One region of the Bacillus sp. 01N45 genome, then DNA from elsewhere that is predicted to be linked to it. Evidence: riboswitches for the same ligand, from Rfam matches in the RefSeq annotation. Region 1 holds a riboswitch; each other region holds the start of a gene.
What was found. Region 1 has a riboswitch for thiamine pyrophosphate ahead of thiM (hydroxyethylthiazole kinase). Riboswitches for the same ligand answer to the same signal wherever they lie in the genome.
Positions count from the first base shown of each region.

Region 1 (5,308 bases):
ATGGTTATGTTAACTATCGCAGCTCTTATTATTATTTTCTGCAAACCAAATGTAGAAAGCATCGTGTCTGGTAACGTCTTTAAAGCGGGGGCAACAGCTGTTGTTGCTATTTTCGGTATCGCTTGGATGGGAGATACTTTCTTTAACGGAAACTTAAATATGATTCAAGGATCAATTCAGCACCTAGTAACAAGTGCACCATGGCTATTTGCCATCGCATTATTCATTCTATCTATTTTACTATATAGCCAAGCAGCAACAGTACGTGCTTTAATGCCTCTTGGATTATCACTCGGTATTCCACCAGCACTACTAATCGCAATGTTCCCTGCAGTAAATGGATATTTCTTCATTCCAAACTATGGAACAATCGTTGCTGCCATTAACTTCGATCGCACTGGTACAACAGGTATTGGTAAATATGTTTTAAATCATAGCTTTATGATTCCAGGCCTAATCGCAACATTCACCTCTATCGGAATCGGAATGCTCCTAATATCAATTATGTTTTAAAGAAAAAGCACAAACCGATAATTTTAAAGGGTTTGTGCTTTTTTAATCAAACGTTTGTTTAAATATTTTTAACTGTCCATTATGTTCTTTTCTATTTTTGTGAAGTTCCGTTTTCCTACAAACCCCTATTTACTTCCTCAACTAGCTTCTTCGTACTTTCATACGGAGATTCAGCTAAACTAATCGCGGAAATAATAGAAACGCCGTCCGCACCTGCTTCTATAACTGACGCTGTATTTTCAATTGTAATGCCACCAATCCCGACGATCGGTATTGTAATTCCTTGCTCTCTAAAATAAGCTAAACCTTTCGTTCCTTGAACTGCTTTCGTATCTTTTTTTGTACTCGTTGGGAAAATAGGGCCAACACCTAAATAATCAGCTCCGTTTTCAATTGCCCAGCGTGCTTCTTCAATTGTATGTGTAGATACACCAACAATTTTATCACCCATTTTTTCACGAACAGAAGTAATTCCTTCATCATCTTGGCCAACATGCACGCCATCTGCATCTAACTCCATAGCTAGTTCCACATCATCATTTACGATGAATGGTACACCGTACTCTTTACAGACTGCTTGTAGTTCTTTCGCGAAACAAATACGTTTCTCTCCCGTTAAAGCCCCTTCCCCCTTTTCACGAAATTGAAAAATTGTTATACCACCTTCAAGTGCATCTCTCAATACTTGTAGTGGCTCCTTCGCACAATTGTTACTTCCCATAATAAAATATACTGATAATAATCTAGACATTTCAGCCTTTGTAATACAGGGCATCTAGTTCACCTCCTTACTATATAAGCTCAATCTTCCCATACTTCTCAATATCACCCGAAGTGGTATTCGCTAACTGATTTAAAAATTCAATTTGGAAACTACCAGGTCCCTTTTCCACTGTCTTAGCAGCTGCCAGTTCCGCAGCTACACCATAAAACGTTAATGCCACTACTGCTGCCTTTACATAATCCTTTTCTACTGCTACAAATGCTCCTATTACAGAAGTTAGTAAACAACCAGTTCCCGTAACTTTCGTTAAAATAGGGTGACCATTTCGAATAAGGATCGTTCGTTCTCCATCTGTAACAACATCTTCTTTTCCAGTAATCACCGCTACTGTATTTAATTCATCCGCTGCCTGCCTTGCAATACTTACGACATTGCCATTTCCAACACCGGCGTCTACCCCTTTAATTTCCCATCTCTCATTAATAACGTTCGCTATTTCAGCTGCATTTCCGCGGATAATCGCTAAATCAATTTCAGCCGGAATATGTCTCGCAACTTCTGTTCGATACGATGTTGCTCCTGCACCAACTGGATCAAATAGTACTGGTACATTATTCACATTTGCTGATTTACCAGCAAGTAACATCGCTTCTACCTCTTCAGGACGAAGTGTACCCATATTTAAAACAAGGGCTCCCGCAATGCTAGCCATTTCTGCTACTTCTTCTTTCGCATACGCCATTACAGGTGATGCTCCTAACGCTAACAAGCCGTTAGCTGTAAAATTTGTTACAACAACATTTGTAATATTATGCACGAGTGGATTAGACTCTCTCACCAAATCCACTACTTTACTAATTTCTTTCATATTCATCCTTTTCATCTCCTAACTATAGTGATGGGAGATACACAAAAAGGCACTTTGCGCGTACGCAAAGTGCCTGAACATGTGCTTTTACACTCTCCCTACGCTGGCATTATCCAACAGGTTCAAATGGTCAATGACGGATTAGTCATACTCTCAGTTTGCATCCACAAACTCCCATGTGTTTATTATTCATCTACTTCAAAGTCTACTCTTATTCTAGTAAAATAACAAGTTCTTTACTTTTCTATTTAATATAGGAGCAACTAATAAAACAATAAGCATAATAAATAAGTATCTATTTCTCATAGTCTCATCATGGCGCATATTATGTTCTGTCGCCATCATTCACCCTCAAACAGATGTTATCCCACTAAAAAACGTTCAAATCTGGAGCGAAACTGAATCTCAAGAAGATGTATGCTATAGTTAACGTATGGAAATTTGAAAGGATGTTTTAAATATGGTAAAAAGCGTTGTAATCGCTGAAAAGCCTTCCGTTGCACGTGATATTGCGCGTGTACTTAAGTGCGATAAAAAAGGAAATGGCTACCTTGAAGGTAGTAAATATATTGTAACTTGGGCTTTAGGTCATCTCGTTACATTAGCTGATCCAGAAAGCTATGATGTGAAATATAAACAGTGGAATTTAGAAGATTTACCGATGCTACCTGAGCGCTTGAAATTAACGGTTATTAAACAAACAGGGAAACAATTTAATGCTGTGAAGAGTCAGCTACTTAGAAAAGATGTAAATGAAATTATTGTAGCGACAGATGCTGGACGCGAAGGCGAATTAGTCGCACGTTGGATTATCGATAAAGTTAAAATACAAAAACCTATTAAGCGTTTATGGATTTCATCTGTTACTGATAAAGCAATTAAAGATGGCTTCGCAAATTTAAAACCAGGTAAAGCATATGACAATTTATACGCTTCGGCTGTCGCACGTTCAGAAGCTGACTGGTACATCGGTCTTAACGCGACTCGCGCTTTAACGACTCGCTTTAATGCCCAGCTGAATTGCGGCCGTGTACAAACACCTACTGTCGCTATGATCGCTAATCGTGAAGATGAAATAAAGAACTTCAAAGCTCAAACTTACTACGGTATCGAAGCACAAACAACGAATCAGTTAAAACTAACTTGGCAAGATGCAAATGGTAATAGCCGCAGTTTTAATAAAGAAAAAATTGATGGTATTGTAAAAGGTTTAGATAAGCATAATGCTACCGTTGTGGAAATTGATAAAAAACAGAAGAAGTCATTCTCTCCTGGTCTTTACGATTTAACTGAATTACAACGTGATGCAAATAAAAAGTTCGGTTACTCTGCGAAAGAAACATTAAACATTATGCAGAAATTGTATGAGCAACATAAAGTTCTAACGTATCCTCGTACAGATTCACGCTATATTTCATCTGATATCGTTGGAACACTTCCAGAGCGTCTAAAAGCATGTGGCGTTGGAGAATACCGTCCTTTAGCACATAAAGTATTACAAAAGCCTATCAAGGCTAATAAATCATTTGTTGATGATAGTAAAGTAAGCGATCATCACGCAATTATTCCGACAGAAGGATACGTTAATTTCTCCGCCTTCACAGATAAAGAACGTAAAATTTATGATTTAGTTGTAAAACGTTTCTTAGCCATTTTATTCCCAGCATTCGAATACGAACAACTAACGTTACGCACAAAAGTTGACAATGAAACGTTCATTGCACGAGGAAAAACAATTTTACATGCCGGCTGGAAAGAAGTATATGAAAACCGCTTTGAAGATGATGATGTAATGGATGACGTAAAGGAGCAACTTCTACCTCGCATTGAAAAAGGCGATACATTAACTGTAAAGTTAATTATGCAAACATCAGGTCAAACGAAAGCACCTGCACGTTTTAACGAGGCAACTTTACTTTCAGCAATGGAGAATCCTACAAAATATATGGATACGCAAAACAAACAACTTGCTGATACGTTAAAATCAACTGGTGGATTAGGTACTGTAGCGACACGCGCAGATATTATCGACAAGTTATTCAATTCGTTCTTACTTGAAAAACGTGGTAAAGATATTCACATTACTTCAAAAGGCCGTCAGCTACTTGATTTAGTGCCAGAAGAACTGAAATCTCCTACACTAACTGGTGAATGGGAGCAAAAACTCGAAGCAATTGCAAAGGGTAAACTGAAAAAAGAAGTATTCATTTCAGAAATGAAGAACTATACGAAAGAAATTGTTTCTGAAATTAAATCGAGTGATAAAAAATATAAACATGACAACATTTCAACAAAGTCTTGTCCAGACTGCGGTAAACCAATGCTAGAGGTAAACGGCAAAAAAGGAAAAATGCTTGTATGCCAAGACCGTGAATGTGGTCATCGTAAAAATGTATCTCGTACAACAAACGCTCGTTGTCCGCAATGTAAGAAGAAGTTAGAATTACGTGGTGAAGGTGCAGGACAAATCTTTGCATGTAAATGTGGCTATCGTGAGAAATTATCCACATTCCAAGAAAGACGTAAAAAGGAATCTGGAAGCAAAGCTGATAAACGCGACGTTCAAAAATATATGAAACAGCAGAACAAAGAAGAAGAACCATTAAACAATCCGTTCGCAGAAGCATTAAAGAAGTTAAAATTCGATTAAACAAAAAGGTTCCTACCACTATCGGTAGGAACCTTTTATTTTTAATGAATAATTTTACTTCCTTTAGCGTTCTCAACAAACTTTTCACTCGATTTGTTAATTGGTGTTTTCAGTAATAACGCAGCAACAATCATAATTACTACGAAAGCACTTAACACAAGTAAATCTCGCGTTACGATATCCCAAAGCATTCCACCTACTGTTTCACGAATTGCACTAATTGCATATGTGAACGGTAAGAACGGATAAATTGCTTGGAAGAACGCTGGTGTCATTTGAATTGGGAATGTTCCGCCCGATCCTGCTACTTGCAGTACAAGTAAAATAATCGCCATCGATTTCCCAACGTTTCCGAAAATAGAAACAAGTGAGTATACAATACAAACGAAGACTCCACCAATAAATAAACTAAATAACACAAACCAGAACTTATCGACTACGTACGTACCGAGCAAGAATATATCTCCCATCGATACGATAAACGCTTGTGAAAGACCTATCGTTAAGAATGTTAATAAACGTCCGAAGTAAATTTCATGGCTCTTATAATTCG
Region 1 covers NZ_JBFTQW010000009.1:96,489-101,796, reverse strand. The annotation lists gene AC1DMU_RS20630 (anaerobic C4-dicarboxylate transporter family protein) at 1-513, shown strand, start outside; gene thiE (thiamine phosphate synthase) at 629-1,288, opposite strand; gene thiM (hydroxyethylthiazole kinase) at 1,305-2,120, opposite strand; TPP riboswitch at 2,184-2,293, opposite strand; gene topB (DNA topoisomerase III) at 2,566-4,755, shown strand; gene AC1DMU_RS20610 (YhgE/Pip domain-containing protein) at 4,797-5,308, opposite strand, start outside.

Region 2 (5,308 bases), on a different contig from region 1:
CTGCATTTGTTTTTTCAAAATTCCATTCTCCATTGTGTAATTCAAAATGAAGATGTTGCCCGTATGAATGACCTGTGTTTCCCATATGACCTACTAATTGTCCAGCTTGTACTTGATCACCAGCTTGTACAGTGCGATCTTTCATGTGTGCATAGACTGTTGTATATAATTTCCCGTTTATTTGATGGGCGATGAACACAACATTGCCATAGCTAGCTGAATAATATGATTTCACAACTTTACCTGCAGCTGCCGCCTGGATTGAGACATTACCTTGAGCCGCAATATCTATACCATAATGCATTTGTTCCCAACGTATATCAAAGGTTGAGCTAATTCTTCCTTGAGTAGGGAATTTGAAAACTGCTGGAATGGAAGTAGGTTGAGCCGTTTGAGCTTGTGATTGCATTTGATTTTGCACCACATAATGTTTTGCCACGTATCCGTATCCTGTGCCAAAACGAATTTTATACCAAGTTCCTACAGTTTCCACTACTTGTATTTGTGTACCATTTTGTAATGAACCAAGTAGTGCACCACTTGTACTAGCGTTGCCACGTACATTAAGTTTAGGTGTTGCAACTGTGTATTTCGTATTAGTTTGAACTGTGATGCCTTTTACTAAAGGCTGTGAACCATTAGATACGAATGCTTTTTGTACGTAACCTGTTTTGCCATTATGTAAAATTTTATACCACTCGCCTTGTTCTTCTTGAATGGTAACGAATTTCCCATTTGGTAATACATCTAAAATTGAAGATTCTAAATTAGGTTCAGAACGAACGTTTAATGCATTGGCATTAACGATGTATTGATTATTAGATTGAAGTTTGTTTTTTAGTAGAATAGCATCTTTTTGTACGTAACCTACTTTATTATTAACAGATACTTTATACCAGCCATTAGTTGTTTCAAGTATGTTTACCTTCGTATTAAAGCGAATTGTATCAATTGATGAGCTATTTGCGTTATCTTTTGTATGTAAGGCTACTTGATCGACTTTGACATATCCAGTTTTCACATTAGATAATTGTTCAGCGTTGGCTGTTTGTACATTTGTTTCTCCCATAGAAGGAAGTAAAGAGGCAATTGCGACAGTAGTTGCTGTTAAAGCAGTAGCTTTCATATTCATATAATAGAGACCTCCTCTAGTTGTATAGTTGTAATTTTATTATAGTATAAAGATATAATATAGTGGGTGTATTCACATAAATGTAATATGAAATCAATATAAAAATAAATTTTTTGAGGATAATGATTCCTTTTTATCCAATTAATTAGGATAATAATTTCTAAGATAGAATATAAGTATTATATAGTTTTGTTATTTTGTTGACAATTGGGAAAATTAAAACAGTTGATGATGTCTTATTACGATGTTATACTGACAGTGTTAATTTCATAGTTTGCTAGGAGAGCTGGTGTTGCCAGCTGAGAGTAGGCCGTAAGCCTTTGATCCTTTTCATTACCTGATCTAGATTATGCTAGCGTAGGGAAGCAATTCGGACACTAATAATGAGTCCCCGTTTCTTTGCGTATAGAAACGGGGCTTTTTTGTTTGAAAATTTCATATTGAAACCACTAGGGGTGCTTGTTGTGCTGAGAGAGGAATAATCCTTAACCCTTACAGACCTGATCTAGGTAATACTAGCGAAGGGAAGTGGAACAACGAATAAATTATAATTTTATTTGCTGTAACCACTTCTTATTTAGAAGTGGTTTTTTATTTAGATATATAAATTGAAAGGGGATAGAGAAATGAAATTTTGCGATAGATTATTAGAAACTGTACAACCAGTTTGGGAGATGAGTCATAATCACCCGTTTGTAGTAGGTATGGGAGATGGCACGTTAGAAAAAGATAAGTTTCAGTATTATATTATTCAAGATTATTTATATTTGTTAGATTATGCAAAGCTATATGCGATTGGTGTTGTAAAAGCAACGAATCCACAAGTAATGGGGAAATTTGCTGAACAAATTGATGGCATATTAAATGGAGAAATGACGATCCATAAACAATATGCAAAAAGACTTGGTATTTCTATAGAGGAGATAGAATCTGCAAAACCATCTGCTAAAAATTTAGCCTATACAAATTACATGATGTCTGTATCTCAAAATGGCACACTTGCGGAATTAATAGCAGCACTTCTTCCATGTATGTGGAGTTACTGGGAAATTGGAAAGCGTTTAAACGATATTCCTGGAGCAAGAGATCATGAGTTCTTTGGTGAGTGGATTCAAGGATATAGTTCAGAAGAATACGGTAGCCTTTGTATTTGGTTAATAGATTTATTAAATGAAATGGCAGTTGGAAAGTCTGACAAAGAGTTAGATCGATTAGAGGAGATATTCCTATATTCCAGTCGATTTGAATATTTATTCTGGGATATGTCCTATCGTAAGGAGATGTGGGGATTTGAGGAGCAAGAACATACTACAGTTTCATAATGTTTCTTTTCATTATGATGAGAAAACAATCATCAATGAATTAAATGCTTCTATACAAGATAAAGAGTTTGTAAGTATTATCGGACCGAGTGGATGCGGGAAAAGTACTTTATTTCGCCTTATTACAGGTTTAGAAGAGGTGAGTACTGGACAGATAGAGCTGACAGAAACAAAGAGCCATCCTGTAGGCTATATGCCCCAAAAAGATATGCTCCTGCCATGGAGAACGATTATTGAGAATGCTGCCCTGCCGCTAGAGTGCCAAGGTGTACAGAAGAAAGAAGCGCAAATAAAGGCAAAGGAACTGTTACATAAATTTGGTTTACAAGGGTATGAGACAAAATATCCGAAAGATTTATCTGGTGGTATGAGGCAACGCGTATCTTTCATTCGAACTTTATTAACAGGCGGGGAGATATTGTTGTTAGATGAACCGTTTAGCGCGTTGGACGCTTTAACGAAGGCATCTTTGCAAGAATGGCTGTTTGAACAATGGAAAGAGTGGGAAAAAACAATTTTATTTATCACTCATGATGTGGAAGAAGCGTTGTTTCTTTCTAATCGAATTTTAGTAGTAGAGCAGCAACCGATAACTACTTTAACCGAGAGGGTTGTACCACTTGATCGTAATCGAACAAGAAAAGATTTATATAAGCCTGAAGTGTTAGCGCTTAAAGATGAGCTTCTTAGTATGTTACAAAGGCAGGTACTCGTATGATGAACCGGTTGAAGGAGCTATTACCTGCCCTTACACTTACTAGTATTTTACTTGCCTTTTGGGAAGTAGGCGCAAGAATCGTAGACGAAATGTACATTTTACCGTCACCGTCTGCAATTGTGATGAAGATCTGGAAACTAAAAGATATATTATTTACGGTTCATTTGCCGGCAACCTTATCCGTCGTTTTAATAGGGGTGGCTATTTCTATCGTACTTGGGGTAGGACTAGCGATGTTAATGAATGCGAGTAATTGGATGGAGAGGGCATTTTATCCACTATTAGTTGCCTCACAAACGATTCCGATTACAGCGCTTGCTCCGCTCTTCGTTTTATGGTTTGGATATACGATCTGGAGTAAGGTCGTTGTTACGGTTTTAATTACGTTTTTCCCAATTGCGGTCAATACGTATGATGGACTACGCAGTACGAAAAAAGAATGGGAGGAGCTATTAGTTACGTATGGGGCAACGAAAAAAGATGTTTTTCTTAAATTAAAATTGCCGTCTGCTCTTCCTTATTTTTTCTCAGCTTTAAAAATTGCAGTTCCGCTTAGTGTAATTGGGGCAGCAATTGGTGAATGGCTCGGTGCACAAGCTGGGCTAGGGTATTTCAGTAAAAGAATGATGACGCAGTTAGACGGCGCAGGTGTATTTGCACCCATTGTATTGTTATCATTATTAGCTATTTTCTTCGTCATACTTATTTCGATTTTAGAAAAGAAATTTATTAGTTGGAGGAAGTATTCATGAAATTTTTAAAACGCATCTTTGTGTTTACATTATTAGTTGCAATGATTGCTGGATGTTCTAGTAATTCAGCGTCAGATAAGGGGAAAAAGGAAAAAGAAATAACGGTCATGCTTGATTGGTACCCAAATGCGGTACATAGCTTTATTTATGCGGCGATTGAAAAAGGCTACTTTAAAGAAGAAGGAGTAAAGGTGAATATTAAATTCCCTTCCAATCCGACTGATCCATTAACTTTAGCAGCTGCAGGAAAAGTAACGGTTGGCTTATATTATCAGCCAGATGTTGTCATGGCAAAAGCAAATGAACAAATTCCAGTGAAATCAATTGGAGCTGTCGTACGTTCACCATTAAATCATGTTGTATCGCTGAAATCAGCAGGCATTCAATCGCCAAAAGATTTAGAGGGGAAAACAGTTGGCTATTCTGGAACACCTTTAAGTGAGATGTATTTAAAAACGATGGTAAAAGAAGCTGGTGGTAATCCAGATACAGTAAAAGTAGTCGATGTTGGCTTTGATTTAGTACCGGCATTAATTACGAAAAAAGTGGATGCGGTAACAGGGGCATACATTAACCATGAAGTACCTGTTATGCGTCATGAAGGTCATGAACCAGCGTACTTTAACCCAGCAGATTACGGTGTACCGAATTACCATGAGCTTGTATTTGTAACAGGTGATAAAACGTTGAAAAAAGATAAAGAAGCGTTACAAGCTTTCTTACGTGGTACGAAAAAAGGCTATGATTTCATGAAGAAAAATCCAGATGAAGCATTAAATATTTTATTAAACCATCAAGAAAAAGAAAACTTCCCGCTTGTACCAGAAGTTGAAAAAGAGAGCATGAAAATTTTATTAGAGAAGATGGAAACGAAAGATGAGCCATTCTTATCGGATTCAAAAGAGTCATGGGAGAAACAAAATAAATGGCTGAAAGATAAAGGAATGACGAAAGAAATCGTTCCGGCTGAGGAATTATTCGAAAACATTTTAAAGTAGGCGAATGAATATGAAAAATGAGCTTCATGTAATCTCAAATGGTCACATGTCATTCGAAGAGTTAGTGAATGTAGCGATGCAAATTGAGAGTGAGATTGATTATTTGCATATTCGTGAGCGTGAGAAAAGTACGAAGGATTTGTATGAAGGTGTGGAAAGTCTTTTGAAGAAAGGCTTTCCAGCATCGAAGATAGTAATAAATGATCGAATTGATATTGCTATTTTATTAAACATTCCGCGCGTGCAGCTCGGATATCGAAGCGCAAATGTAAGGTCAGTGAAAGAAAAGTTTTCTTATTTGCATGTCGGCTATTCTGTACATTCTTTAGAAGAGGCGATCGATGCATTTAAGAATGGAGCGGATTCACTCGTCTATGGTCATGTAT
Region 2 covers NZ_JBFTQW010000007.1:302,162-307,469, reverse strand. The annotation lists gene AC1DMU_RS18780 (SH3 domain-containing protein) at 1-1,132, opposite strand, end outside; TPP riboswitch at 1,402-1,513, shown strand; TPP riboswitch at 1,574-1,676, shown strand; gene tenA (thiaminase II) at 1,759-2,454, shown strand; gene AC1DMU_RS18770 (ABC transporter ATP-binding protein) at 2,423-3,172, shown strand; gene AC1DMU_RS18765 (ABC transporter permease) at 3,172-3,924, shown strand; gene AC1DMU_RS18760 (ABC transporter substrate-binding protein) at 3,921-4,922, shown strand; gene tenI (thiazole tautomerase TenI) at 4,933-5,308, shown strand, end outside.
Region 2: linked by a shared signal. The riboswitch ahead of tenA (thiaminase II) and the one ahead of thiM (hydroxyethylthiazole kinase) in region 1 are both predicted to bind thiamine pyrophosphate.

Region 3 (5,308 bases), on a different contig from region 1:
TACGTCAATGAAGAGGTGAAAGATAAGGCACGAGTGAAGTTGGCAGAATGGTTTGGTTCGGATATAGACACATCCTTTATCGATCAGAAATTAGATCAGTAGGTGAGAACTGTCATATGGTGACAGGGCGAACGTAAGCGAGGAAGTGCATTATGCCATCAGGAAGAACGCATACGAAAATAAACTTAATATCCCTTCCGGTTGTTTTGTTTATGCTCTTTTCGTATGGATTAACAGACTTGGATTTTTTATTAACTTTTGCAATTGGCTTTTTAGTAGGTACTTCATTTTTAACGCCGGATTTAGATACATATAGTAATGCGTATAATAAATGGGGGTTCCTACGTATATTTTGGTATCCGTATAAGAAGGTCATGCCGCATCGATCCTTCTTTACACATACAATTATACTTGGTGATGTGATTCGTATTGCATACATGTTAATTGTGTTTTCTCCGTTTTTATTCCTATTAAATGTAATCGCGCTTGATGGGAATTTAATAGAAATTGCGAAGGAACATGAGGTTGAAATTGTAACGTTCGTAATGGGAATTATTGTAGCAAGTACGCTTCACATTATAGCGGATAAAGTGAATACGCGCCGCAAAAAAATGATGAGAAAAAAGAAGAAACGCAGAAGATAAAAAAACCGTCCCAAAAAGTATTTTGGGACGGTTTTTTCTTATTAAAAGATTGTCGTATCGCCGATAAAATTTCATTTATTATGATGCGTACTGTTTTAATCAAACGTTTGTTTAAACTTAAGCTTTCAGCACTTTAATACCTTTTACGATGTTCCAAATGAAGTAGTATAAGCTAATAATGCCACAAATACATAAGACAATCATTGCTCCAATTCCAAGTGTTACGTCTGGTTGATTCGATCCGATACCCATAATTCCTAGAATAATAAATCCAATAAATGACGCGATGCTTGGAATGATGTGTGTCCATAGAGCGCGTTTTGCGTGCGGTTTCGTTTCAGAATCGCCCACAATCCACACAATGATAGGGAATAAGATAGGGGCAAATAATACACTAAAGTATGATAAAGCTGCTAATATTTTGTTTCCGTTCATATATATCACCTCATAAATAATATCCGTTTTTATACCTTTATTATGCAGGAAATGTAGCGAGCTTCCTATCGATGAACATTACAAGAACGTGACGTTTTTGTAAGATTCTTATGATAAATAATAAAATTTTCAAAAAAATCTTTTTTAATGAAAATTGTTGTGATAAAATTAATGAAAACGTTTTCTTTGACGTTTTTTTATTTTAGGTTTAAAGGTATGATGACCTGATAGTCTATTGATGAGGTTATTCTATTTAAAAGGGGATTCTTTAGGGGGAGAGAACAATGAACACATGGACACAAGTTTATGATCCGTTCGGAAACATTTGGATTTCGGCAGCGGTCGCACTTATTCCGATTATCTTTTTTTTCTTAGCTTTAGCAGTTTTCCGCATGAAGGGGTATGTGGCAGGATTAATTACAGTCGTACTTACAATTTTAGTTGCGTTATTCGCTTATAAGATGCCGTTCACGATGGCGATGGCAGCGACGGGATATGGTTTCTTATACGGACTATGGCCAATTGCTTGGATTATCATTATGTCGGTATTTTTATATAAAATATCTGTGAAAACAGGTCAATTCGATGTGATTCGTGCATCTGTATTATCCATTACGAATGACCATCGTTTACTCGTTATTTTAATCGGTTTTTCATTTGGAGCATTTTTGGAAGGGGCAGCAGGATTTGGTGCACCAGTAGCGATTACCGCAGCGCTTCTTGCAGGTCTTGGGTTAAATCCTTTATATGCAGCGGGTCTGTGTTTAATCGCAAATACGGCACCAGTAGCGTTCGGAGCGATGGGAATTCCGATTACAGTTGCTGGACAAGTAACAGGTATTGATCCGCATAAAATTGGACAAATGGCTGGGCATCAATTACCGTTCTTATCATTATTTGTTCCGTTCTTTATCGTATTTTTAATGGATGGATTTAAAGGAGTAAGACAAACATGGCCGGCTCTATTTGTAGCAGGTAGCTCATTTGCAATTACGCAGTTCATTACAGCGACGTTCTTAGGGCCAGAACTTCCGGATATTACGTCAGCACTTGTAAGTTTAGTGAGTCTATCGCTATTCTTAAAAGTTTGGCAGCCGAAAGAAATCTATCAGTCTAAAGAAGCAAATAGTGAGGTAGCAGCAACGGCGATATCTATGCCGAAACTAACGGTAGGAAAAGTAGTAAAAGCATGGTCTCCATTCATTATTTTAACTGTGATGGTAGTCATTTGGAGCCAAAGTTTCTTTAAAGCGTTATTTGCTCCAGGCGGTGCTTTGGAAAGCCTTGTGTTTAAGTTTGAAGTTCCAGGCTTACACAATTTAGTAATGAAAGCAGAGCCAATTGTAAATAAACCGACGCCTTATGAAGCAATCTTGAAATTAGATATTTTATCAGCGACGGGAACAGCAATTTTAATTGCTTGTATCATTTCTATCTTTATTTTGAAAATGAGTGCAAAAGATGCAGTAGTAACATTTAAAGAAACGATAAATGAGCTTAAGATGCCAATTCTATCTATCGGATTCGTATTAGGATTCGCGTTTATCGCAAACTATTCTGGTCTATCTTCTACATTAGCATTAGCACTTGCAGGAACTGGCGGACTATTCCCGTTCTTCTCACCATTCCTAGGCTGGATCGGTGTATTTTTAACAGGATCCGATACGTCAGCGAATGCACTGTTCTCGAATTTACAAGCGATTACAGCGCAGCAAGTCGGTGTATCTGAAGTACTTCTCGTTGCAGCAAATACAACGGGCGGTGTAACAGGAAAAATGATTTCTCCGCAATCGATTGCAATTGCTTGTGCGGCAGTTGGACTTGCTGGAAAAGAATCAGATTTATTCCGCTTTACAGTGAAGCATAGTTTATTCTTCGTAATTATTGTTGGTATTATGACGTATGTACAGGCATATTATTTAACGTGGATGATTCCATAAACAACAAAAGAAATAAACTTTGCATTTTTCAGATTATCGTGTATGATGGGAAAGTATTGAAAATTAAATCAGTGATAAACTAGGGGTGCCTAACGTATGCGTAGGCTGAGAGAGAAGCGTGTGAACTTCTTAACCCTTTGGACCTGATCTGGCTCGTACCAGCGTAGGGAAGTTAACGGCTTTACATAATGATGTCTTTATGAGCCAGGTCCTTATTTTTTTATGGACCTGGCTCTTTTTATTTTGGCATACGCTGGCCATATCTTGTCCTTGTCACGTACAGGGGGGCAACAAAGGTTATGAAACAGTCTGTTTCAGCTGAGCAAATTGAATTGAAATCGAGTTTACCAGGAAGTAAGAAAGTGTATGTGGATGGACCACGCGCGGGTATGAAAGTGCCGATGCGCGAGATTGAACAAAGCGAAACGAACGGTATTCCGAATCCGCCAATTCGTGTATATGATACGAGCGGTCCTTATACAGATCCTGCGTATAAAGTGGAACTGGAAAAGGGATTGCAGGCGCCGCGCCACTCTTGGATCCTGGAGCGCGGAGATGTAGAAGCATACGAAGGGCGCGAAGTAAAACCAGAGGATGACGGTGTGAAAGTGGCTTTGAAACATACGCCTGTTTTCCCGCAAATGGATCGTCAGCCGCTTAGAGCAAAGCAAGGTGGAAATGTTACGCAAATGCATTATGCACGTAAGGGTATCATTACGTCTGAGATGGAATATGTTGCGATTCGTGAAGGAGTAGAGCCTGAGTTTGTTCGTAAGGAAATCGCGGAAGGTCGTGCCATTTTACCAGCGAATATTAACCATCCGGAAGCAGAACCGATGATTATCGGCCGTAACTTTCACGTGAAGGTCAATGCAAATATCGGAAACTCTGCTGTATCTTCTTCAATTGCAGAAGAAGTAGAGAAGATGACGTGGGCAACGCGTTGGGGTGCGGATACGATTATGGATTTATCTACAGGTAAAAATATTCATACGACGCGTGAGTGGATTATTCGTAACGCGCCTGTACCAGTTGGAACTGTACCGATTTATCAAGCGCTGGAAAAAGTAAATGGAATTGCAGAAGATTTAACGTGGGAAGTGTATCGTGATACGTTAATTGAGCAGGCGGAGCAAGGTGTGGATTACTTTACGATTCACGCGGGCGTATTACTTCGTTACATTCCGATTACTGCAAAGCGTACGACAGGTATCGTTTCACGTGGTGGTTCAATTATGGCACAGTGGTGTTTATTCCATCATAAAGAAAACTTCTTATACACTCATTTTGAAGAGATATGTGAAATTATGAAGCAGTACGACGTTTCGTTCTCTCTTGGAGATGGATTACGTCCAGGTTCGATTGCAGATGCAAATGACGAAGCACAGTTTTCTGAGCTTGAAACACTTGGTGAATTAACGAAGATTGCTTGGAAACATGATGTGCAAGTGATGATTGAAGGACCTGGGCATGTACCGATGCATTTAATTAAAGAGAATATGGAGAAAGAGCTTGATATTTGTCAGGGCGCGCCGTTCTATACACTTGGGCCGTTAACGACAGATATTGCACCAGGTTATGACCATATTACATCGGCAATTGGAGCGGCGATGATTGGCTGGTTTGGCACGGCGATGCTTTGTTATGTAACACCGAAAGAACATTTAGGTTTACCGAATAAAGATGATGTTCGCACGGGGGTTATTACGTACAAAATTGCTGCACATGCAGCTGATCTTGCGAAAGGGCACAAAACGGCTCATCAGCGTGATGATGCACTTTCAAAAGCTCGCTTTGAATTCCGTTGGCGCGATCAATTTAATTTATCTTTAGACCCTGAACGTGCGATGGAATATCACGATGAAACATTGCCAGCAGAAGGCGCGAAAACGGCTCATTTCTGTTCAATGTGTGGACCGAAGTTTTGTAGTATGAGAATTTCACATGATATTCGTGAATATGCGAAAGACAATGATTTAGAAACGACAGAAGCAATTGAAAAAGGGATGAAAGAGAAAGCGAAAGAATTTAAAGACACTGGTAGTCATTTATACCAATAACACGTTACACCTCTTTACTTGATTGATCACACTGTAGTACCTAACTTAAATATAGAAGAAGCCCCCTTTGCTAAGACGGTAGCAAAGGGGGCTTCTATTTTCTATAAGGCGAAGAATAATTGTACCCAGTAGTATAAGAGGAATAATGTGACGGCTGTTGTGAGTGGGATTACGATGAGAGATACGCTTAAATAATCTTTCCATTTCACTTTAATTTTATTTTGTCTTA
Region 3 covers NZ_JBFTQW010000006.1:279,554-284,861, forward strand. The annotation lists gene AC1DMU_RS16560 (YkvA family protein) at 1-102, shown strand, start outside; gene AC1DMU_RS16565 (metal-binding protein) at 153-644, shown strand; gene AC1DMU_RS16570 (magnetosome magnetite crystal formation protein family) at 762-1,079, opposite strand; gene lldP (L-lactate permease) at 1,364-3,019, shown strand; TPP riboswitch at 3,091-3,206, shown strand; gene thiC (phosphomethylpyrimidine synthase ThiC) at 3,319-5,079, shown strand; gene AC1DMU_RS16585 (arsenic transporter) at 5,181-5,308, opposite strand, start outside.
Region 3: linked by a shared signal. The riboswitch ahead of thiC (phosphomethylpyrimidine synthase ThiC) and the one ahead of thiM (hydroxyethylthiazole kinase) in region 1 are both predicted to bind thiamine pyrophosphate.